3 regions of the Dechloromonas sp. ZS-1 genome follow, and region 3 is predicted to be linked to each of the others. Evidence: predicted binding sites of a transcription regulator. Region 3 holds the regulator's gene; each other region holds the start of a gene.

Region 1 (7,974 bases), on a different contig from region 3:
GGGACGCTGCTCGATACCGTGGCCGATCTTGCCGAGGCGTGTCGGCTAATGCTGGATGACCTTGGCGCACCACAGCGCAGTGTCGCCGAGGTGCATCGTTTTGTCGGCAAAGGCATGGCGGTGCTGGTCGAACGTTGCCTGACCTGGGAAACGCCGCCGACGGCTGAGCGGCTGCAGGCCGGGATTGATGCTTTCAAGCGCCACTACGCGACGGTCAACGGCGCGCAGGCCGTGATTTATCCGGGCGTGCTGGCGGGGCTGGCGGCCTGGAAGGCGAGTGGGTTGAAACTGGGGGTGGTGACCAACAAACCGGGGATGTTCACGGAGGTGCTGCTCGAACGTACCGGTCTGCTCGATTATTTTGAGGTGGTGGTTTCCGGCGATACCACGACCCATAAAAAGCCGCATCCGGAACCGATCCTGCACGCTTGCCGCCTGTTTGGTGTGCGCCCGGATCGTAATCTGCATATCGGCGATTCGGAAAACGACATTCTGGCAGCACGTGCTGCCGGTTCTTCCGCCTACTGCGTGCCGTATGGCTACAACGAGGGCAAGCCGGTGGACACCGTCGATTGCGATGCGCTAGTATCCGATCTGCTTGCCGCGTACCGGCAAGCGCTCACTCACAAGACTGCCTGATCAAATGACTGCCTTGCTTTTCTGGAACATCGAGCTGCGTTGGCGCCCCTGGCGTCCATAACTCACGCGCATCCCGCGCCCGTCGAGTTTCTCCGGGCGCACCCAGTCTGCAAGATCACCAACGTCATTTTCGAGGCTTGACCCCATGACCGAAACCGAATTCAACGCGCTCGCGGCGCAGGGCTACAACCGTATTCCGGTAACCCTGGAAACCTTCGCCGATCTCGATACGCCCCTCTCCATCTACCTGAAACTGGCGCACGGGCCTTATACCTACCTGCTCGAATCCGTGCAGGGCGGCGAACGTTTCGGGCGCTATTCCATCATTGGCCTCTCCGCTCCGACGCGCATTGTCGTGCGTGGCCACGAGGTGCTGGTCCTGACCGGCAACCGCATCGCCGAGCGTGAGGACGATACCAATCCGCTCGACTTCATCGGCAAATACATGCAGCGCTTCCGCGCGCCGGAGGCAAACGGCCTGCCGCGTTTCCTGGGCGGCCTGGTCGGCTGTTTCGGGTACGACACCGTGCGCTATGTCGAAACCCGCCTGACGCGGACCCAGCGTCCGGATGAGATCGGGGCGCCGGATATCCATCTGCTGCTCTCTGAAGAACTGGCCGTCGTCGATAACCTCTCCGGCAAGCTGACTCTGGTCGTTTTTGCCGAGCCGGGCTATCCGGGTGCTTACCAGAAAGCACGGGCCCGCCTGAAGGAATTGCTGGCGCAGCTGCGCCAGCCGGTCTCCATCCCGAGCGAGCAGCCGGCCCGTTCCGAACCGGCGGTCTCGGTGTTCGGCGAAGCAGCCTTCAAGCAGGCCGTGCTCAAGGCCAAGGGCTACATCACCGAGGGCGACATCATGCAGGTCGTGCTCTCGCAGCGCATGACCAAGCCCTTCCATGCGAGCCCGCTGGCGCTGTACCGGACCCTGCGCAGCCTGAATCCCTCGCCCTACATGTTCTATTTCGACTTCGAGGATTACCACGTGGTCGGCGCCTCGCCGGAAATTCTGGTGCGCCTGGAAGGCGACCGGGTCACGGTGCGGCCGATTGCCGGCACGCGCAAGCGGGGGGCGTCGCTGGAAGAAGATGTGGCGCTGGCGGAAGACCTGCTGGCCGACCAGAAAGAACTGGCCGAGCACACGCAGTTGCTCGATCTGGGACGTAATGACTGCGGTCGCGTGGCCAAGATCGGCTCGGTCAAGGTGACTGAAAACATGAGCATCGAGCGCTATTCGCACGTGATGCACATCGTCTCCAACGTGGAAGGGCGCCTCGAATCCGGCCTCAATGCGCTGGATGTCCTGAAAGCCACTTTCCCGGCCGGGACTGTTTCCGGGGCGCCGAAGGTGCGTGCCATGGAAATCATCGATGAGCTGGAGCCGGTCAAGCGCGGTATTTACGCCGGTTCGGTCGGGTACCTCGGCTTCAATGGCGATATGGACCTGGCCATCGCCATCCGCACCGCCGTCGTCAAGGACGGGCGTCTGCATGTGCAGGCCGGGGCGGGCATCGTGGCCGACTCCAATCCGCAGTCGGAATGGGAAGAAACCCAGAACAAGGCGCGGGCCGTGCTGCGTGCGGCTGAGCTAGCCGAGCAGGGGCTGGATACCCGCTTCGACTGATCCCGTCCTGCCCGACGGTCAACCGCCCTCCGGGGCGGTTTTTTCATGGGGGCATCGGAAATCCGACGGGGCTTTTGGGGTGGGTGTCGGATTTCCGATGATTTACCCCTGTTTTTTGGTGAAAAATCAATTAAAAACAGTGGCTTATGCGCGTGCTGATTTTTCTTTAAATTGGCACGCTGCCTGCGTATCATGATTCAAGGAGCCGGAGGCGGCTTCCCTTGACTGGAGACATACGCATGAAACAACTCGCCCTCGTTGCAGCTGTCCTGGCTGCCTGTTCTGCTTCCGCCGTTGCTCAGGAGTCGCAGACCCTGAAGAAGATCAAGGATACCGGCAGCATCACCCTCGGCCATCGTGAGTCCTCGATTCCGTTCTCCTACTACGATGACAAGCAGCAGGTCATCGGTTACTCCCATGAACTGATGCTGAAGGTGGTTGAGGCCATCAAGGCCGACCAGAAGCTGGCCAAGCTGGATACCAAGCTGATGCCGGTGACTTCCGCCAACCGGATTACCTTGGTGCAGAACGGTACCGTCGATATCGAGTGCGGTTCCACCACGAACAACACCGAGCGTCAGAAGCAGGTGGGTTTCTCGACCTCCATCTTCGTGATCGGCACCAAGCTGATGGCCAAGAAAAATGCCGGCATCAATGATTTCCCGGATCTGGCGGGCAAGAACGTGGTCACCACCGCCGGTACGACTTCCGAGCGTCTCATCCGCAAGATGAACGAAGAGAAGAAGATGAACATGAACATCATCTCGGCCAAGGACCATGGCGAAGCCTTCCTGACCCTGGAAACCGGCCGTGCGGTCGCCTTCATGATGGACGATGCGCTGCTCTTCGGTGAAATGGCCAAGGCCAAGAAGCCGGGTGACTGGACCGTGGTGGGGACCGCCCAGTCCAAGGAAGCCTATGGCTGCATGCTGCGCAAGGATGATCCGGGCTTCAAGAAGGTGGTTGATGCCGCGCTGACCAAGGCCATGACCTCCGGCGATGCTGAAAAGATCTACGCCAAGTGGTTCCTGAACCCGATCCCGCCGAAGGGCCTGAACCTGAACATGCCGCTGTCCGATGACATGAAGGCGCTGTACAAGGCCCCGAACGACAAAGCATTCGAATAAGCCCTCCCCAACCCCAACAGAGAAGACGGCAGGCCACGTCGCCTGCCGCAGGAGACCCACACCATGATGTCCCGTTTGCTGTCCCGCTGCCTGCTCGCTGCTGGCATCCTGTTCGCTGCCCTGGCCCACGCGGCTGATAAACCCCAGGTCGTCATCCTGGCGACCGGCGGCACGATTGCCGGCGCCGGCGCAGATGCTGCCAAGAGCGCCACCTACCAGGCAGCCAAAGTCCCGGTCGACAAGCTGATCGCCGGTATCCCGACCCTTTCCGATGTGGCGGCGGTGCGCGGCGAGCAAGTCTTCCAGATCGCCTCCGAGAGCTTCACCAACGCCCACTTGCTCCAGCTCGGCAAGCGCGTTTCCGCGCTGCTCAAGCAGGCCGATGTGGATGGCGTGGTCGTCACCCACGGTACCGATACGCTGGAAGAAACCGCGTATTTCCTGAACCTCGTCGTCAAGAGCGACAAGCCCATCGTCGTCGTTGGCTCCATGCGTCCGGGGACGGCCATGTCGGCGGACGGCATGCTGAACCTGTTCAATGCCGTGGCCGTGGCGGCCAGCAAGGATGCGCGCGGCAAGGGCGTGCTGGTCACGATGAACGATGAAATCAACAGCGGCCGCGACGTGAGCAAGGCCGTCAATATCCGCACCGATGCCTTCAAGAGCCCCTGGGGCGCACTGGGCATGGTCGTCGAGGGCAAGAACTACTGGTTCCGCCTGCCGGCCAAGCGTCACACGGTGAATTCCGAGTTCGACATCGACCGCATCGACAGCCTGCCGGCCGTCGAGATCGCCTACGGTTACGGCAATGCCGCACCGACCGCCTATCAGGCCTTTGCCGCGCAGGGCGCCAAGGCGGTGATCCACGCCGGGACGGGCAATGGCTCGGTGAGCAATCAGGTGGTGCCGGCGCTGCGCGACTTGCGCGCCAAGGGCGTGCAGATCATCCGTTCGGCCCGTGTCACGGGCGGTGGTTTCGTGCTGCGTAACGCCGAGCAGCCCGATGACCAGTACGACTGGGTCGTGGCGCATGACCTGAACCCGCAGAAAGCCCGCATCCTGGCCTCGGTTGCCCTGACCAAGACGCAGGACTCGCGCGAACTGCAACGCATTTTCTGGGAATACTGAGCGTCGACCGTCGCCTGCCCGCCGGGTGGGCGACGGCTTTCATAACAAGGGGGTGCCATGAGCTACCAATGGAATTGGGATATCTTCCTGCAGCCGTCGGCGACGGGAGATGATACCTATCTGGGCTGGATGTTTGCCGGCCTCAAAATGACCATCACACTGTCGTTGTCCGCCTGGGTGCTGGCCTTGCTGATCGGTTCGGTGATCGGTGTCTTGCGCACGGTGCCGAACAAATGGCTGTCCGGATTTGCGACGGCCTGGGTGGAACTGTTCCGCAATGTGCCGCTGCTCGTCCAGCTGTTCATCTGGTATTTCGTGCTCCCCGAACTGCTGCCTGAAGCCGTGGGCAATGCCTTCAAGCAGTCCAACCCGGTCTTCCAGATGTTCTCGGCTTCGCTGCTGTGTCTGGGCTTGTTTACCAGTGCCCGTGTGGCGGAGCAGGTGCGTGCCGGGATCAATTCCCTGCCCAAAGGCCAGAAAAATGCCGGCCTGGCGCTCGGCTTCACGCTCGGCCAGACCTATCGCCATGTGCTTCTGCCGATGGCCTTCCGCCTGGTCGTGCCGCCGCTGACCTCCGAGTTCCTCAATATCTTCAAGAACTCGGCTGTCTGCTCGACGATCGGCCTGCTCGAACTCGCCGCGCAAGGTCGCCAGCTGGTCGATTACACGGCCCAGCCTTATGAGTCCTTCATCGCGGTCACGGTGGCTTACATCGCCATCAATGTGGTCGTGATGACCCTGATGAAGAAGCTGGAAGACAAGGTGCGTGTCCCCGGCTACATGGGAGGGAAGTGACATGACGTACGAATTTGACTGGTCCTCCATCCCGGGCGCGCTGCCCTTCCTGTGGGATGGCATGAAAATCTCCCTCGAAATCACGTTGACCGCCGTGATCGTCGGGATTGTCTGGGGCACGCTGCTGGCCATGATGCGCCTCTCCTCGATCAAGGCGCTGTCGCTGTTTGCCGCCGGCTATGTGAACCTGTTCCGTGCCGTGCCGTTGGTCATGGTGCTGCTCTGGTTCTTCCTGATCGTGCCGAAGTTCATCGAGCAGCTGTTCAGCCTGCCGCCGGGCACCGACCTGCGCCTGACCTCGGCGATGATCGGCTTCGCCCTGTTTGAGTCGGCCTATTACTCGGAAATCATCCGTGCCGGTATTCAGTCCGTGCCGAAGGGCCAGATGGCGGCGTGTCAGGCGCTGGGCATGACCTATGGGCAATCCATGCGCCTGGTCATCCTGCCGCAGGCGTTCCGCAACATGGTGCCGCTCCTGCTGACCCAGGCCATCATCCTGTTCCAGGACACCTCGCTGGTCTATGTGTCCGCACTGGCCGATTTCTTCGGTGCTGCCTACAAGGTGGGTGATCGCGACGGTCGACTCGTCGAACTGCTGCTGTTTGCCGGCCTCGTCTATTTCGTCATCTGCTTCTGCGCCTCCACCATCGTGAAGCGCCTCCAGAAAAAATATCAGCCGGCCTGAGCGGCCCAGGAGATTCCAACATGATCAAGATTGCAAACGTCAGCAAGCATTACGGCAATTTCGAGGTCCTCAAGGACTGCTCCACGACCGTCAGCAAGGGCGAAGTGGTGGTGGTGTGCGGGCCGTCCGGTTCGGGCAAGTCCACCCTGATCAAGTGCGTCAATGGCCTGGAGCCTTTCCAGGCCGGCGAGATCATCGTCGATGGCACCTCGGTGGGTGACCCGAAGACCAACCTGTCCAAACTGCGTTCGCGGGTCGGCATGGTCTTCCAGCACTTCGAGTTGTTCCCGCACATGAGCATCACCGAAAACCTGTCCATCGCGCAGGTCAAGGTGCTGGGCCGCAACAAGGATGAGGCGACCGAGAAGGGCCTCAAGCTACTCGACCGCGTTGGCCTCAAGGCCCATGCCCACAAGTTTCCGGGGCAGCTTTCCGGTGGCCAGCAGCAGCGTGTGGCGATTGCCCGCGCGCTCGCCATGGACCCGATCTGCATGCTGTTCGATGAGCCGACCTCGGCGCTCGATCCGGAAATGATCAACGAAGTGCTGGATGTGATGACCGAACTCGCGCAGGAAGGCATGACCATGATGTGCGTCACGCACGAAATGGGCTTTGCCAAGCGCGTGGCGCATCGCGTCATCTTCATGGACCACGGCCGGATCGTCGAGGACGACAGCAAGGACGCCTTCTTCGCCAATCCGCGTTCGGAGCGCGCCCAGCAGTTCCTGGCCAAGATCCTGCAACACTGATCGATGCTGCAACGCCTGCCCCGATTCTCGAGCCTTTCGCCGCTGCAGCGGGGGCTCGTGCTCGGGGCGCTGGTGCTCAGTTTCATCCTGGTCGCCGTGGCGGCCTTTCGCGGTGCCGAAGGCGCCGCCATGAGCCGCCTGCGCCAGGCCGCCAGCCACCAGCTGGACATCCTGGCCGCCGCCATTGACAGCGAAGTGACGCGGCATGCCTCGATGCCCATTGCCGTCGAACTCAATCCGGACATCCTGGCCCTGCTGCGCGCCCAGTCCGACCTGCAGGACGTGCATCAGGCCGATGCCAATCACTTTCTCCAGCAGCTCAACGACAACCTCGGTGGTCCGGTCATCTTCGTGCTCGATACGCGCGGCAAGGTGATCGCGTCCAGCGACTGGATTTTCTCGGACAACCTGCTTGGGCGCGATCTGTCCTACCTGCCGCTTTTTCAAAGTGCCATGTCGGGCGTGGCCGCGCGCCATTACGCCATCGACAGCATCCGCCAGGAGCCGGGCTTCTACTTCGCCCAACCGGTGCGTGACCCGGCGCAGGAGTGGCGCATCATCGGCGTGGTGGTGGTCAAATCCGGCCTGCGCGAGCTGGAGCGCAACTGGTTGGCGCAGGAAGCGCCGGCCGTGGTGGTCGACACCAACGGGATCGTCTTGTTTGCCTCGCCGGCCGAGTGGCGCTATGCCAGCCTGCAGCCGCTGCCGCCCGAAACCTTGTCGCGCATTGCCCAGGCCCAGTTTGCCGGCCAGAGCATCGGCAGCATGAGTCTCGATATCGGTTGGGGCGGGCTGGAAGCCGGCCAGGTCGTGCGCCTGCCCAAACACCTGCGCGAGGATGTCGAGGGCGATGGCCTGCCGCAGCCTTATTTGGCCTTGTCGCGCAATCTGCCGGGGACGGCCTGGCGGCTCATCGTCTTTTCCGATCTGCGCCAGGTGTCGGCCGAGGCGGTGACGCATGCCGCGCTGGCCGTGGCCGCCCTCGGGTGCCTGCTCTTCGGCATGCTCTTCCTGGGGCAACGCAGCCGGCGGGCCAATGAGCGGGAAGCGGCGCGCCGGCAGTTGATGCATGCCAACCAGGAATTGGAGCGCAAGGTCGGCGAAAGAACCGCCGATCTGCAGTTGACCGTCGGCGCCCTGCAGCGCGAAGTGGCGGAACGCCAACGGGCCGAACAGACCCTGCGCGCCGCGCAGGGCGAGCTGGTTCAGGCGGCCAAACTGGCGGTGCTC
Region 2 (7,974 bases), on a different contig from region 3:
AGCGGGACGCTGAGGGCATCGCCCGGACGCAGCACATTGGCGAACACCAGACCGATCAGCAGCGAGCAGAAAGACGCGCCGATGAACCAGGCCAGCGCACGACCGCCGATACGGCCGACCGCCTTGGAGTCGCCCATGTTGGCCAGGCCGGCAACCAGCGTGGCGAAGACCAGCGGGGCGATGATCATCTTGATCATGCGCAGGAAAATGTCGGTCAGGATGCTGAAATAACCGGCGATTTCCTTGGCGGCAGCGGGCGACGGGGCGAGCGTGTTGCAGGCGTAGCCCACGATGACCCCGAGGACCAGCGAGATGCCGATCCAGGTAGTGAGGCGATTCATTTTCATCGGAATGTCTTCCTTCTCTCGATTGGTTTGCTTTTGGGTAATCAGTGGGCGTTGACCGTCGGAATGCGCTGCGGCTTGGTCAGGATTTCCGGTTGCAGCACTTCGGCCAGTTGCTCGGCGCTCATCAGGCCGCGCTCCAGCACGATCTCGGCCACGCCGCGGTCGCTGCGGAAGGCCTCGGCGGCGACATCGGTCGCGTTGGCGTAGCCGATGTAGGGATTCAGGGCGGTGACGATGCCGATCGAACGCTCGACGGAGGCGCGCAGCAGGTCGCGGTTGGCCGTGATGCCGCTGACGCAGTGGTCCGCCAGGACGCGGCAGCCGTTGGTCAGGTGCAGGGCGCTCTTGAACAGGCTGTGCGCGATGATCGGCTCGAAGGCGTTGAGCTGGAGTTGGCCGGCTTCGGCGGCGAAGGTGACGGTGGCGTCGTTGCCGATCACTTCGAAGGCGATCTGGTTCATGACTTCCGGAATCACCGGATTGACCTTGCCCGGCATGATCGACGAACCGGCCTGACGCGGCGGCAGGTTGATTTCGTTGAAACCGGCGCGCGGGCCGGAAGAGAGCAGGCGCAAGTCGTTGCAGACCTTGGAGAGCTTCACGGCGACGCGCTTCAGGACGCCGGAGAGCTGCACGAAGCTGCCGCAATCCTGGGTGGCTTCGATCAGGTTCGGCGCGGTGACGACCGGTACGCCGCTGACTTCAGCGAGGCGGCGGCAAACGAGCGGGGCGTAGTCCGGGTCGGCGTTGATGCCGGTGCCGATGGCGGTCGCGCCCAGGTTGATCTCGCGGATGAGCAGGGCGGCTTCCTTCAGGCGCTCCTCGTCTTCACCGAGCATCACGGCGTAGGTCGAGAATTCCTGGCCGAGGGTCATCGGCACGGCATCCTGCAATTGGGTGCGGCCCATCTTCAGCACATCGGCGAACTCGTCCGCCTTGCGCTCGAAGGATTTGCGCAGGTAGGCCATGGCGTCGACCAGGCGGAAAATGCCGACATAGGTGGCGAGTTTGAGCGCAGTCGGATAGACGTCGTTGGTCGACTGGCTCATGTTGACGTGTTCGTTCGGGTGCAGCGCCTTGTAGTCGCCACGTTGCTTGCCGAGGAGTTCGAGGGCGCGGTTGGCGATCACCTCGTTGGCATTCATGTTGGTCGAGGTGCCGGCACCACCCTGGATGACATCGACGACGAACTGGTCATGCCATTGGCCGTCGATCACTTCGCGACAGGCGGCGACGATGGCGTCGGCGCGCGTGGCATCGAGCAGGCCCAGTTGCTGGTTGGCCTGAGCGGCGGCCTTCTTGATCTGGGCCAGGGCACGGATCAGATCCGGGTACACGGCGATGGGAATGCCGGTGATCGGGAAATTTTCCAGGGCGCGCAGGGTATGGACGCCGTAATACACGGCATTCGGGACTTCGCGGTCGCCCAGCAGATCGTGCTCAAGGCGGAATTCGGTTTTCGGCATGGTGTGTCTCCAGTTCTGATTTATGCGCCGCAGGGTGGGCGGCGGTGCTTTCTTATTGCACGCGGCGTGCCAGCCTGCTGAAAGGAGAAAAATCCAATAAAAACAATTGGGTGTGGTTTTCCTTGCTCGGGTTAGGGTCGGTTTTCCGGACTTGGGGTGTGTGGCGCGTTCGGAAAGCCGAACAAGGGGCGGCGGTGGGCAGTCTCCGGCGGTCAACCCAGGCAAACCTGCTAATATTGCGGGCTTCGCTGCAACGCAACATCCGGAACCCGCATGTCCGTCCCCTCTGATCGCATGAGTCCCGAAGAGCGCCGTGTCGGTGCCTCCCTGGCCTCCATCTTCGCCTTGCGCATGCTGGGCCTCTTCCTCATCCTGCCCGTGTTTTCCGTCTATGCGAAAACGCTGCCGGGTGGGGATGACCTTGCCTTGATCGGTTTTGCGCTGGGGGCTTATGGCCTGACGCAGGCCGTTTTCCAGATTCCGTATGGCGTTGCTTCCGACTATTTCGGGCGCAAGCAGGTCATCGTTTTCGGCCTGATCGTGTTTGCCCTGGGCAGTTTTGTTGCTGCCTGGGCGCCGGATATGACCTGGATCATCGTCGGACGTGTGCTGCAGGGGGCGGGCGCCATTTCCGCTGCCGTGACCGCCCTGGCTGCCGACCTGACGCGTGAAGAGCATCGCACCAAGGTGATGGCCATGATCGGCTCTTCGATTGGGCTGGTGTTCGCGCTTTCCCTGGTGGGGGCGCCGCTGCTCTACGGCTGGATCGGTATGGGTGGCCTGTTCATCCTGACCGGCGTGCTTGCCCTGGCGGCCATCGTGCTGTTGCTCAAGGCCGTGCCGGCTGCACCGCAGCCGGCCGGGCATGTGAAGCTGCCCTTGCGGCGCGTGTTGTTCGACCGCGATCTGTTGCGCCTGAATCTGGGTATTTTTACGCTCCACCTGATCCAGATGGCGATGTTCGTCGTGATCCCGCACGCCCTGATCCAGGAAGGGGGGCTGCCGGCCGCAGCGCATTGGCAGGTATATCTGCCTGCCGTCCTCGTCTCATTTGCCGTCATGGTCCCGGCAATCATCGCAGCCGAACGCAAGGACAAGATGCGTCCGGTGTTTCGCGGTGCGATCGCCTTGCTGGCGGTGGTCCAACTCGGCTTGTGCCTGATGCATGGCAGCCTCTGGGCGCTGGCGCTCTGGCTGCTGTTGTTCTTTGTCGCCTTCAACGTGCTGGAAGCCACCCTGCCGTCGCTGGTTTCCCGGACAGCCCCGCCTTCTGCCAAGGGAGCGGCATTGGGCGTGTACAACACAACCCAGGCGATCGGTCTCTTTCTCGGTGGCACGCTCGGCGGCGCGATTGCCCAACATTTCGGTGATAATGCCGTGTTTGCCGTGTGCACCGTTCTGGCCCTGTTGTGGCTGATGGTCGCCGGTTCCATGAATTTCCCGCTGCGCGCAACGTCGACCGCAGCGAAGCCCAACCTTCAGGAGTAAACCTCAATGGCATCGGTCAACAAGGTCATTCTCGTCGGCAATCTCGGCGCCGACCCGGAAACCCGTTACACCGCAAGCGGTGACGCCGTCTGCAACATCCGTCTGGCCACTACCGAAAGCTGGCGCGACAAGAACAGCGGCGAGAAGCGCGAAATCACCGAATGGCATCGCGTTGTCTTTTACCGCAAGCTGGCAGAGATCGCCGGCCAATACCTGAAGAAGGGTTCTCAGGTTTATCTGGAAGGTCGTATCAAGACCCGCAAGTGGCAGGACAAGGACGGCCAGGATCGTTACACGACCGAAATTGAAGCCGTCGAAATGCAGATGCTGGGCGGCCGTCAGGGCATGGGCGCGCCCGCCGCGCCGCAACAGTCGTCGGGTGGTTTTGGTGGCAATGCCGGTGGCTACGATGAGCCGGATTTCTCGCCGGCCCCGCCGCGCAACAAGCCGAAGCCGTCCTTTGACGATCTGGGCGACGATATCCCGTTCTGATTTCCTGCCGTTTCGGCCGGTCACGCCTCTGTGACCGGCTACGCCTTTGTTCCGAGGTGCGCGCATGACCAAAGCCATTACCTTCCAGATTCTTGAAGACATCGCCAGTGATTTGTCCGGCGACGAAATCACCTTTCCGACCTTCCTCGACATCACCTTCCAGGTACGCACTGCGCTCAAGGACCCGAACCTGAGCGTGGAACAACTGGCCAAACTGGTCGGTGCCGAGCCCTTGATGAGTACCAAGATCATCCGGATGGCGAATTCGGTGGCGTTGAATCCTTCGGGGCGCGAAGTGGCAGACGTCAAGAGCGCGATCATCCGCGTCGGCATGGAGGCGGTGCGCACGGTCTCGTTTGCCGTGGCCATGGAGCAACTTCTGAAGTCCAAGCAGATGCAGGTTTTTGAAGGCATCTCCAAGCGGCTGTGGGAGCATACGGCGCACGTGGCGGCCCTGTGCCGGACGCTGGCCCGCAAGGTGGCCAAGATCAACGGTGACGAAGCCATGTTTGCGGGGTTGGTGCACGATCTGGGCGTCTTTTACCTGATGTCCCGGGCTGTGAACTTCCCAGAACTGGTTGCAGACAAGGCGGAGCTCCACGGTTTGCTGGTCGGGTGGCACGACAATATCGGGCATGCGCTCCTGTCGGCCCTGGGCTCGCCGGAAGTTGTCTTGCAGGCTGTTCAGGAGCATGAGACGGACCGCGAGATCAGCGAGGTCAAGACCTTGTCCGATGTGCTTTACGTGGCCAACAAGATTGCCAATCGGACGGCCTCCTGGCGCGATCCGGTGTTTGACGAGCCGGTGGATACCTCGATGCTGGATTCGGTTTTCGATGCCGAAACGCTGGCCGAAATTGTCGCCGAATCCGAAGAGGAAGTGGCGTCGTTGAAATCGGCACTGGGCGCCTGATCCGGCGTCACCTTGCTCAAGAGCGGCCATAGCCGCCTGGACTCTCAGGGAATAGCATGAGCAGCACACATCATCCGTCGGGCGAAGTCACCGGTAAGCGTCTTGCCGTTCTTGCGCTGGCCGCATTGGGCGTGGTTTATGGCGATATCGGGACCAGCCCCCTGTATGCCATGAAAGAGGTGTTCGCCGGGAACCACCCGATTCCCGTGACGGAGGCCAATATCTTCGGCAGCCTCTCCCTGTTTTTCTGGGCCTTGATCATCGTGGTCTCGGTCAAGTACGTCAGCTTCATCATGCGTGCCGACAACCGTGGCGAAGGCGGCATCATGGCCCTGATCGCCTTGGCCTTGCATGAGGCTCAAGGCAGGCCGCAGCGCATGAAGGCGATCATGATCATCGGCATTCTCGGCGCCGCCATGTTCTATGGTGACGGGATGGTCACGCCTGCGATGTCGGTGCTGTCTGCCGTTGAGGGGCTGGAGGTCATTACGCCGGCTTTCAAGCCCTTTGTGATTCCGATTACCTTGATCGTATTGGCCATCCTCTTCGTCGTGCAGCGTCATGGCACGGCCTTGGTCGGGGCTGCTTTCGGGCCCGTCATGTTGATCTGGTTCAGTACCCTTGCCCTTTTGGGCTTGATCAATATCGTCGATCATCCGGCAATCCTGGCCGCCTTGAATCCTTGGTACGGCATTGAGTTCCTGTTTGCCAACAAGGCCATGGCGCTGGTGGCCATGGGGAACGTCGTGCTGGCGGTGACGGGCGCCGAGGCGCTGTATGCCGACATGGGGCATTTCGGTCGCAAGCCGATTGAGCGCGCCTGGTTCATCTTTGTCCTGCCGACGCTGGTACTCAACTATTTCGGGCAGGGGGCCTTGATCCTTTTCGAGCCGGAGGCGGCGCAGAGCCCCTTCTTCCATATGGCACCCGATTGGGCTCAGGCGCCGCTGGTCGGTCTGGCGACGCTGGCGACGGTGATCGCTTCCCAGGCAGTGATTTCCGGGGCCTTCTCGGTGACGCGTCAAGCGATGCAGCTTGGCTTCGTGCCGCGAATGGAGGTCCAGCACACCTCGGAGAAAGAGGCGGGGCAGATTTATTTGCCCGCCGTGAACTGGGGGCTGATGCTGGCCGTGATGATTCTCGTACTCGGCTTCAAGTCCTCGAATAACCTCGCGGCTGCGTACGGCATCGCGGTGACCGGGGACATGGTGATTACCTCGCTGCTGGCCACCGTGGTCGTGGCCAAAGTGTGGAAATGGGGCTGGATTCGTGCCGGTCTGCTGTTTGCCTGTTTCCTGGTCGTTGAATTGATCTTCCTGGCAGCCAACATCCTGAAAATTCCGGATGGCGGCTGGTTCCCGCTGGTGGCCGGGATGGGCGTTTTTGTCCTGATGACGACCTGGAAGCGTGGTCGCCAGTTGCTCTCCGATCGACTCAAAGGCGAGCGTCTTGAATTGTCGATGTTCCTGGAGTCGCTGGCATCCTCAATGCCGACGCGTGTTTCCGGCACCGCCATCTTTTTGAATGCCGATCCCAAGGGCGTGCCGCATGCCATGCTGCACAACCTGATGCACAATAAGGTGCTGCATGAGCGCGTCGTTCTGGTCTCGGTCCAGTTTTTCGATGTTCCCTATGTGCCGGATATCGATCGTGTTGAAGTGCGTCCGTTGCGCGACAATTTCTGGAGCGTGATCGTCCAGTATGGCTTTATGGATGACCCAGATATTCCCTCCGCCTTGTTGCTGTGTGCCGAGGCCGGGCTTGAGTTCAGCGCGCTGGAAACCTCGTATTTCATCGGGCGCGAAACCCTGATTCCGAGCCTGAATTCAGACATGGCTTTCTGGCGCGAAAAAATCTTCATTGCCATGTTCCGCAACGCGGGCTCGGTGACCGACTTCTTCAAGATTCCGAGTAACCGTGTGGTCGAACTGGGGGCGCAGGTTGTCCTGTGATGGGGCACTGAAGTACGACGCGCCTGCTTCTACGCATTGATTGGATGCACGATACCTAACAAACAGTACCCAACAAAAAGCCCCCGAAATTCGGGGGCTTTTTGTTGGGCAGTCACCGGCGGGTGACTGCGCGTGCTGCATAGGTCGCTTACTTGGCGGCCATCCAGGCGCGGGCGGCATCGAGCATGCGGCAGGAGTAACCCCACTCGTTGTCGTACCAGGCCAGGACCTTGACCAGCACGGAACCGTCTTCACCCTTGATGACGCGGGTTTGGGTCGCGTCGAAGGTGGAGGAAACGGTGGTGTGGTTGAAGTCGGAGGAAACCAGCGGCTCGTTGTTGACGGCCAGGATACCCTTGAGCGGGCCGTTGGCGGCAGCGGTCATCAGGGCGTTGATTTCTTCCTTGGTGGTGGCGCGCTCGGCGGTGAAGGTCAGGTCGACCAGCGAGACGTTGATGGTCGGGACGCGCAGGGCGAAACCATCCACCTTGCCGACGAGTTGCGGCAGCACCAGGCCGACGGCCTTGGCGGCACCAGTCTTGGTCGGGATGATGTTGGCGGCGGCAGCACGGGCGCGACGCAGGTCCTTGTGACGGACGTCCACGGTCACCTGATCGTTGGTGTAGGCGTGGATGGTGGTCATCAGGCCCTGCTTGATGCCGACGTTGTCGGCCAGGATCTTGGCAACCGGCGCCAGGCAGTTGGTCGTGCAGGAAGCGTTGGAAACGACGGTCATGCCGGCGTTCAGGGCGTTTTCGTTCACACCCATGACGATGGTGGTATCGACGTCGTCACCACCCGGGGCGGAGATCAGGACGCGCTTGGCACCCTGGTCGAGCAGGGCCTGGGCCTTGGCCTTGGTGGTGTAGGCGCCGGTGCATTCGAGCAGAACGTCCACGCCGTGATCGGCCCAGTTCACACCCTTCGGATCCTTGGTGGAGTAGAAGGCGATTTTCTTGCCATCGATGATGATGCAGTTTTCACCTTCGGTTTCGACGCTGGTGCCGAAACGGCCGTGCGTGGTGTCGTACTTCAGCAGGTGGGCGTTGGTCGCCAGGTCGCCGGAGGCGTTGATCGCGACGACTTCAAATTCGTTCTGCAGGCCTTGCTCGTAGATGGCGCGCAGCGTGCAGCGACCGATGCGACCGAAACCGTTGATTGCAACCTTGATAGCCATAAATGTTTTCCTCTCTGCGTTGAAGTATCAAATCAGGACAGCAGTGCCTTGGTCGTGGCGACGACGTTGGCAACGTTGAAACCGAACAGGTCGAAGAGCTGGCCGGCCGGGGCGGATTCGCCAAAGCGGTCGATGCCGA
Region 3 (7,974 bases):
GCTTCGGGATGGGTCTCCTGCACCCGGTGGATCAGGCAATCGTGCTTGTCCTCGCCGCGCCCGGGTACGGAGAGCAGGCCGGCGGGCTTGTCGGTGATCAGGAAAGCGTCGTCGGTGTATAGGACGGTGGAGCCGGTGGCCGGGGGCGGCGCGTAAACAGTCATCTCGGGAGGGCCCGGCGGTCGACCGGTGCAGAAAGGCAAAAATCCGCTTGCCAGAGGGCCTGCGGATCATGTACTGTACGGATATACAGTATTTGTACTGGGGATCAGACCACACTATACCGTGTCCGGGCCCCGAATGACGAATCAGGCAATTTCTATACCATCCGTGGCCCCTGTGCCATAATCCGCTCAAATTTTCGAGGACTCCCCCATGGACGACAACAAGGCAAAAGCGCTGGCAGCGGCGCTGCAACAGATCGAAAAGCAATTCGGCAAGGGCTCCATCATGAAGATGGGCGAAGCCGATGTCGAACAGGGCCTGCAGGTCGTGTCGACCGGCTCGCTCGGCCTGGACATCGCGCTTGGCGTCGGCGGCCTGCCGCGTGGCCGTGTGGTCGAAATCTACGGCCCGGAATCCTCCGGCAAGACCACCCTCTGTCTGCAAGTCGTTGCCGAAATGCAGAAACAGGGCGGTGTGGCGGCCTTCATCGATGCAGAACACGCGCTTGACCCCTCCTACGCCCAGAAACTGGGCGTCAATGTCGGCGAACTCCTGATCTCCCAGCCCGATACCGGCGAGCAGGCACTTGAAATCGCCGACATGCTGGTGCGTTCCGGCTCGGTCGACATCATCATCGTGGACTCGGTGGCTGCCCTCACCCCGCGCGCCGAAATCGAAGGCGAAATGGGCGACCAGATGGTCGGCCTGCATGCCCGCCTGATGTCCCAGGCCCTGCGCAAGCTGACCGCGAACATCAAGAAGACCAACACCCTGGTCATCTTCATCAACCAGATCCGCATGAAGATCGGCGTCATGTTCGGCTCCCCGGAAACCACCACCGGTGGTAACGCGCTCAAGTTCTACGCTTCCGTGCGTATGGACATCCGCCGTATCGGCGGCATCAAGAAGGGCGACGAGGTGATCGGCAACGAAACCAAGGTCAAGGTCGTCAAGAACAAGGTCTCGCCCCCGTTCCGTGAAGCGATTTTCGACATCCTGTACGGCGAGGGCATCTCCCGCGAAGGCGAAATCATCGAAATGGGCGTGGCTCACAAGCTGATCGACAAGTCGGGTGCCTGGTACTCCTACAAAGGCGAAAAGATCGGCCAGGGCAAGGACAATGTCCGTGAATTCCTGAAGGCCAATCCGGCCATCGCGCAGGAAGTCGAAGCCGGCATTCGCGAAGCCGCTGCAGTGACCGTGATCAAGCCGACCAAGGCTGCCGCTGCCGATGCCTGACCTCCGGGTCAAGGCGCTGCAACTCCTGACCCGGCGAGATCACAGCCGGGCGGAGCTGCACAAGAAACTGGCCCCGTTGGCCGAATCCGAGGACGCGCTGGAAGCCGTCCTCGATGCCTTGCAGGCGGAGCGCCTGCTCTCCGATTCCCGCTTTGCCAGCCAGCGCGCCAGCCAGCGCGGCAGCCGCTACGGCAATGCCCGTCTGCGTCAGGAACTGCGTCAGCAAGGCGTCAATGACGAAGACATTACCGAGGCACTCGATGGCGCGGGTGAAGAGGTGGAGCGCTGCCGTCAGGTGTGGGCCAAAAAATACGGTCGACCGCCGGAAAGTGCGGAAGAACGTGCCAAACAGCTCCGTTTCCTGCAATATCGCGGCTTTTCCGGCGACAGCATTCGCCGGGTGATCAGCGGAGCAGATGAATGAGCATTGCCGATAATGCCGCGACCCTGTCGGCCAACAACCTGAAAAAGCGCTACAAGGCGCGTACCGTCGTCGAAGATGTGTCCTTCCAGGTCCGCTCCGGCGAGGTCGTTGGCTTGCTCGGCCCCAACGGTGCCGGCAAAACCACCTGCTTCTACATGATCGTCGGTCTGGTGGCGGCCGATGGGGGCGAAGTCCAGCTCGACGACAGCCGTCTGACCCATCTGCCCATGCATGCGCGGGCCCGCCAGGGCGTCTCCTATCTGCCGCAGGAAGCCTCCGTCTTCCGCAAGCTCAATGTCGAAGACAACATCCGGGCCATCCTGGAGTTGCAAAACCTGTCCGCCAAGGACACCGACGAGCGTCTGGAAAACCTGCTGGCCGAACTGCACATCGCCCATGTCCGGCACGTCAATGCGGCGGCTCTCTCCGGTGGCGAGCGCCGTCGCTGCGAAATCGCGCGGGCCCTGGCCACCAACCCGCGCTTCATCCTGCTCGACGAACCGTTTGCCGGGGTCGACCCGATTGCCGTGCTGGAAATCCAGAAAATCATCCGTTTCCTGAAGGAGCGGGGCATCGGCGTTCTGATCACCGACCATAACGTACGCGAAACCCTGGGGATCTGCGACCACGCCTACATCATCAACGCCGGTCGCGTGCTGGCGTCTGGACGGCCGAACGAAATCGTCGATAATGAAAGCGTCCGCAAGGTTTACCTCGGCGAGCATTTCAAACTTTGATCCCTCCCCTCGCCTGACACCGACCCATCGATGAAACCTGCTCTCCAGCTCAAACTGTCCCAGCATCTGGCGCTGACGCCCCAGTTGCAGCAGTCGATCAAGCTGTTGCAGCTGTCCACCATCGAGATGAAGCAGGAAATCGAACGCTACCTGCTCGAAAATCCGATGCTGGAACGGGAAGACGATGGCGAGCTCGGCTTTGCCGGTGCCCAGCAGTTTGATGCCCCGGCTAACCGCGAGCAGGAAGCCGAACGGAGCGAGACACCGCCGGCCGGTGAAGAGCGGGAAAGCCTGCCGGAAGGCATGGGCGAAGTCGATGATGATCGTTGGACCAGCGATGCCGGCACCTATTCCGGGGCCGGTCGTGATGAGGACGATGACAGCGACGCCCACGACATTCATGCCGCCACGGTCAGCCTGCGCGACCATCTGGGCTGGCAGTTGGGCATGACTCAACTCTCGGAGCGCGACCGCAGTCTGGTGCGTTTTCTGATCGAAGCGCTGGACGACGACGGTTACCTTTCTGCCTCGCTCGAGGAACTGCTCGAAACCCTGCCGCCGGAATATGAAATCGAGCTTGAAGAGCTCGAAATCGCGCTGCGTCACATCCAGAATTTCGATCCGACCGGTATCGGCGCGCGTACGCCGGCCGAATGCCTGCGCCTGCAGTTGCTGGCCCGGCGCGATGAGCCGGCCTGTGATCTGGCCTTGGTCATCGTCGACAAGCATCTCGAATTGCTGGCAGGCCGTGATTTTGCCCGTCTGAAGAAGTTGACCGGCTGTGACGACGAGACCTTGAAGGCGGCCCACGCCTTGATCGTCAGTCTCGATCCGCGCCCCGGTGCGCCCTATGCCCAGGTCGAAGCCCGCTACATCACGCCGGATGTGATCGTGAAGAAGCTCAAGGGCAAATGGACCGCCTACATCAATCCGGATGCCTATCCGCGGTTGCGCATCAATCGCCTGTACGCCGAAATCCTGGCCAAGCAGCGTCGTGGCAACGGCAACATGACGGCGCAGCTCCAGGAAGCCCGCTGGCTGATCAAGAACGTCCAGCAGCGCTTCGATACCATTCACCGCGTGACCCAGGCCATTGTCGATCGTCAGCGCCAGTTCTTCGAACATGGCGAGGTTGCCATGCGTCCGCTGGTGCTGCGCGAGATTGCCGATATCCTCGGCCTGCACGAGTCGACCGTATCGCGCGTGACGAGTCAGAAATACATGGCGACGCCGCGCGGCATCTTCGAATTGAAGTATTTCTTCGGCAGCCATGTCGCCACCGATACCGGGGGCGCTTGTTCTGCAACCGCTATCCGGGCGCTGATCAAACAGCTGATCGCTGCGGAAGATGGCAAGAAGCCCTTGTCGGATAGTCAAATATCCGAAATACTAGGCCAACAGGGGATCGTTGTAGCGCGACGCACGGTAGCCAAATACCGCGAGTCCTTGAACATTCCGCCTGTTAATTTACGCAAGACCCTGTAGTGAGAGGAGAATTAAATGAATCTGCAGATCGCTGGTCATCACATCGAAGTCACGCCGGCTTTGCGCGAATATGTCGAAAACAAGCTCGACCCCGTTATTCGCCACTTTGACAAAGTTACCGGGGTGAACGTCGTTCTCTCCGTCGAAAAGCTGAAGCAGAAGGCGGAAGTGACCGTGCACGTACCGGGTAAGGACATGCATGTCGAAGAATCCGGTGACGATCTCTATGCTGCGATCGATGCCATGTTTGACAAGCTGGACCGTCAGGTTCAGAAGTACAAGCAGAAGGTGCAGGATCACCACCGCGGCGAAAAGGCCGCCCACCACATGGCTGACTAACAGCCGCCAGGCCGCGTTTCCTTTCGGAAATGCGGCCTTTGTGTTTCTTCGTAGCCCATGAATCCGTTGTCCAATCTCCTGTCGGTCTCCCAGGTTCTCCTTGATCTGGAAGCCGGTAGCAAGAAACGCGTCTTCGAACAGGCAGGTATCCTGTTTGAAACGCATCTCGGCATTGCCCGTTCGGTCATTTTCGACAGCCTGTTTGCCCGCGAAAAGCTGGGCTCCACCGGGCTGGGCCAGGGTATTGCCATCCCGCATGGCCGTATCAAGGGCCTGAAGCAGGCTGCTGGCGCCTTCATCCGTCTGCCAGCCCCGATTCCCTTTGATTCACCCGATGGCCGACCGGTCAATCTGCTTTTCGTCCTGCTGGTGCCGGAACAGGCGACCGAGCAGCATCTGCAGATTCTGTCCGAACTCGCTCAGCGCTTTTCCGATCGTGCCTTCCGTGACGCCTTGGCCGCAGCACCGGATGCCGACTCCATCGTGGCCCTTTTTTCCTGATTGACCTGCGTGCGCCATATTCGTCTCGTCCAGCTTTACGAGGACAACCGCGAAAAGCTCCTGCTCAACTGGATGCAGGGGCATGAATCCGACCGCAAGATCGAACTGCGGCACGCCAATATCTACGGTGCCGATGTCGTCGGGCACATCAACATCATCCACCCGGAACGTTTACAAGTCTTGGGCCAGGCCGAGTATGACTGGGCCTTGCGCATTGGCGAACGGCGCTTCGGACAGATGTTCAGCGACCTGCTTGCAGCGCAACCGCCGGCGGTGATCGTCGCAGACGGTATCGCTCCGCCGGAGTCCCTGGTCGAGGCATGCCGCCTCTCCAATACGCCCCTCCTCTATTCTCCGAAGCCGGCATCGGCCGTCATCGATCTGCTGCGTATTTACCTGTCGGCGCGCTTGGCGGATACGGTCAGTCTGCACGGTGTGTTCATGGACGTCTTGGGCATGGGCGTTCTGATCACGGGTGATTCCGGCGTCGGCAAGTCCGAGTTGGCGCTGGAGCTGATTTCCCGTGGTCATGGTCTGGTCGCAGACGATGTCGTCGAAATGGCCCGGATTGCCCCGACGACCATCGAGGGGCGCTGCCCGGGCATGTTGCGTGACTTCTTGGAAGTCCGTGGCCTGGGCCTGTTGAATATCCGCACCATCTTCGGCGAGACGGCGTCACGTCGGAAGATGAAGCTGAAACTCATCGTTCACCTGCAAAAAACCGTGGCCGGCAGCGATGCGCCGCGTTTGCCGCTGGATGCCCAAACCCAGGAAGTCCTCGGTGTCCCGGTCCGCAAGGTGGTCATACCGGTGGCGGCCGGTCGCAACCTGGCGGTGCTGCTGGAAGCGGCGGTACGCAATACCATCCTGCAATTGCGTGGCATCGACAGCATGCAGGACTTCATGGACCGTCAGCAGCGCATGATGCTTGACGAAGAAGGCTGATTTACCGATAGTCCTGTCGTTCCATCACCCAATTTCAGGAGATCTGTCATGAAGAAACTGCTCGTTTTGTTGGCAATGGCTGTGGCAACTTCGGCATCCTACGCAGCGGATGATTGTGCAGCCCGTGCTGCTGAGAAAAAGCTGGCCGGTGCGGCCAAGAACAGCTTCATGAAGAAGTGTGAGAAGGATGCGATGGGGCCGGCAGGTCAGGCCTGTGAAGCCAAAGCCAAGGAAAAGAAGCTGGCCGGCGCGGCCAAGAACAGCTTCATGAAGAAGTGTGTTGCGGATGCCAGCTGATTTCTGCTGACAGCGCGATGCCAAGACTGGCCACCTGCGGGTGGCCGGTTTCGTTTACGCCCTAACGGATTTCGAATTCCGCACCTTCGACTTCCGGATCGTGATGCGAGGTGCCGAAAGACAGGGTTCCCCGTCCGGTGAGAATATGCCGGTCACGCCGCAGCACGATCTCCGGTTGGCTGCGATAGCGGATGAAGCAGCCATTGGTGCTGGTGTCGATCAACTCGATGCCATGTTCGTGCCATTCGAGGCGCGCATGCATGCGTGAACTCTTGCGGTCGTTGAGGCGAAGCTGGCAACTTGGATCACGCCCGATGGTCAGCACCGGCTGATCGGCATCGATGGTGAACAGCTGCCCTTCGAAGAGCAAGGTCATGCGCCGTTCCCCCTCACTGGTCGTGGCGGGCGGCAGGGGAAGCCAAGGCAGCTGGAAGAGATGCAGCAACTGCTGGTCATCGCGAACCGTTCGCTGCAGGGGGTCGGGTTCGTTGCGCACAAGAGAATGAGCAGGCAGGTGCGCGATCAGTGCCGGGCTGCAAAGAATCTGGTCGCGTCGGGCCATGCCGGCGATACGGGCGGCACAGAGGACGGTGCTGCCGCTCGGTCCATGCGGGGTCATCTCCGTGCCGCCCACGTGCATGCCGACGCGGATACCAAATTGCACGCCTTTGAGCGGCGGGAGATCGGCAATGCGCTGCTGCATTTCAAGGGCTGCCTGGCAGGCATCCTCGGCTTCATCAAAGATCGCCAGCACTTCGTCACCGACCTGATGGGTGATGCTCCCGCCCATCCCCTCGATGACATTACGAATCCGCTTCAGGCAACGGTCGATACCGTGACCCAGGGTGGACTCGTCCAGCCGCTCGTATAGCCGCGCGCTGCCGGCAACGTCGGCAAACAGGATGGCGCAGGTGCGAGGCGTGGCGGTCATGGCGGCGGCAGATTTATCCCATCAGGTTAATCGGGATGGTACCGGACATTGGCATGTCTTCGCGATCAAAAGCAATATCCCCCTCTTCGACCTCGGTGTCGAGCGTGAGGTTGCGGAAGTCGAAGAGGGCGTTGTCGCCCAGGTGGGAGGGCACCACGTTCTGCATGGCGGTGAACACCGATTCCGTACGGCCGGGGAAGCGCTTGTCCCACTCCGCCATCATTTCCTTGATCTTCTGGCGCTGCAGGTTTTCCTGGGAGCCGCAGAGGTTGCACGGAATGATCGGAAACTCCATGCCGCGCGCGTATTTGGCGATATCGGCTTCCGCGCAGTAGGCGAGCGGACGGATGACCACATGGGCTTTGTCGTCGGTCACCAGCTTGGGCGGCATGGCCTTGATCTTGCCGCCGAACAGCATGTTCAGGAAAAGCGTGTGCACCATGTCATCGCGATGGTGGCCGAGGGCGATCTTGTTGCAGCCCAGTTCCTTCGCCGTCTTGTAAATGATGCCGCGGCGCAGGCGGGAGCACAGGGAGCAGGTGGTCTTGCCTTCCGGGATCTTCTCCTTGACGATGGAGTAGGTGTCCGCTTCAACGATCCGGAAGTCGATGCCCAGTCCGCCCAGGTACTGCGGCAGTACGTGTTCGGGGAAGCCCGGCTGCTTCTGATCCAGGTTCATCGCAATCAGGCGGAACTTCACGGGGGCGCGCTTTTGCAGCGCCATCAGCATGTCGAGCAGCGTGTAGGAATCCTTGCCGCCGGACAGGCAGACCAGAATGGAATCCCCCTCCTCGATCATGTTGTAGTCGCCAATGGCTTTGCCAACGCGGCCTTCGAGGAGTTTGCGGAGCTTCAGGAGGGTATTGGAGTGGGTCATGATGCGGATTCGCCGTGTTTTCGGCGGTCGACCG

Evidence for each region. The regulator sigma-54, encoded in region 3, starts transcription at its own class of promoters, with help from an activator protein. The targets are predictions, from matches to a motif close to TGGCACGCTTNCTGCTNA.
Region 1: the regulator sigma-54 is predicted to act here: its motif matches at 2,433-2,450, upstream of AACO21_RS06330 (glutamate/aspartate ABC transporter substrate-binding protein).
Region 2: the regulator sigma-54 is predicted to act here: its motif matches at 1,868-1,885, upstream of aspA (aspartate ammonia-lyase).

The regions. Positions count from the first base shown of each region.
Region 1 covers NZ_JBDIYD010000003.1:245,826-253,799, reverse strand. Annotated here, with positions in the region: gene AACO21_RS06345 (phosphoglycolate phosphatase) at 1-639, shown strand, start outside; gene AACO21_RS06340 (hypothetical protein) at 640-786, opposite strand; gene trpE (anthranilate synthase component I) at 785-2,260, shown strand; gene AACO21_RS06330 (glutamate/aspartate ABC transporter substrate-binding protein) at 2,500-3,387, shown strand; gene AACO21_RS06325 (asparaginase) at 3,451-4,515, shown strand; gene AACO21_RS06320 (amino acid ABC transporter permease) at 4,573-5,310, shown strand; gene gltK (glutamate/aspartate ABC transporter permease GltK) at 5,312-5,995, shown strand; gene AACO21_RS06310 (amino acid ABC transporter ATP-binding protein) at 6,016-6,744, shown strand; gene AACO21_RS06305 (ATP-binding protein) at 6,748-7,974, shown strand, end outside.
Region 2 covers NZ_JBDIYD010000016.1:5,470-13,443, forward strand. Annotated here, with positions in the region: gene AACO21_RS14795 (dicarboxylate/amino acid:cation symporter) at 1-347, opposite strand, end outside; gene aspA (aspartate ammonia-lyase) at 389-1,813, opposite strand; gene AACO21_RS14805 (MFS transporter) at 2,087-3,301, shown strand; gene ssb (single-stranded DNA-binding protein) at 3,308-3,793, shown strand; gene AACO21_RS14815 (HDOD domain-containing protein) at 3,858-4,706, shown strand; gene AACO21_RS14820 (potassium transporter Kup) at 4,763-6,658, shown strand; gene gap (type I glyceraldehyde-3-phosphate dehydrogenase) at 6,807-7,835, opposite strand; gene tkt (transketolase) at 7,868-7,974, opposite strand, start outside.
Region 3 covers NZ_JBDIYD010000001.1:273,384-281,357, reverse strand. Annotated here, with positions in the region: gene AACO21_RS01385 (RluA family pseudouridine synthase) at 1-164, opposite strand, end outside; gene recA (recombinase RecA) at 376-1,404, shown strand; gene recX (recombination regulator RecX) at 1,397-1,828, shown strand; gene lptB (LPS export ABC transporter ATP-binding protein) at 1,825-2,565, shown strand; gene AACO21_RS01365 (RNA polymerase factor sigma-54) at 2,596-4,050, shown strand; gene raiA (ribosome-associated translation inhibitor RaiA) at 4,066-4,389, shown strand; gene ptsN (PTS IIA-like nitrogen regulatory protein PtsN) at 4,447-4,890, shown strand; gene hprK (HPr(Ser) kinase/phosphatase) at 4,900-5,835, shown strand; gene AACO21_RS01345 (hypothetical protein) at 5,884-6,132, shown strand; gene AACO21_RS01340 (adenylate/guanylate cyclase domain-containing protein) at 6,194-7,063, opposite strand; gene ttcA (tRNA 2-thiocytidine(32) synthetase TtcA) at 7,077-7,940, opposite strand.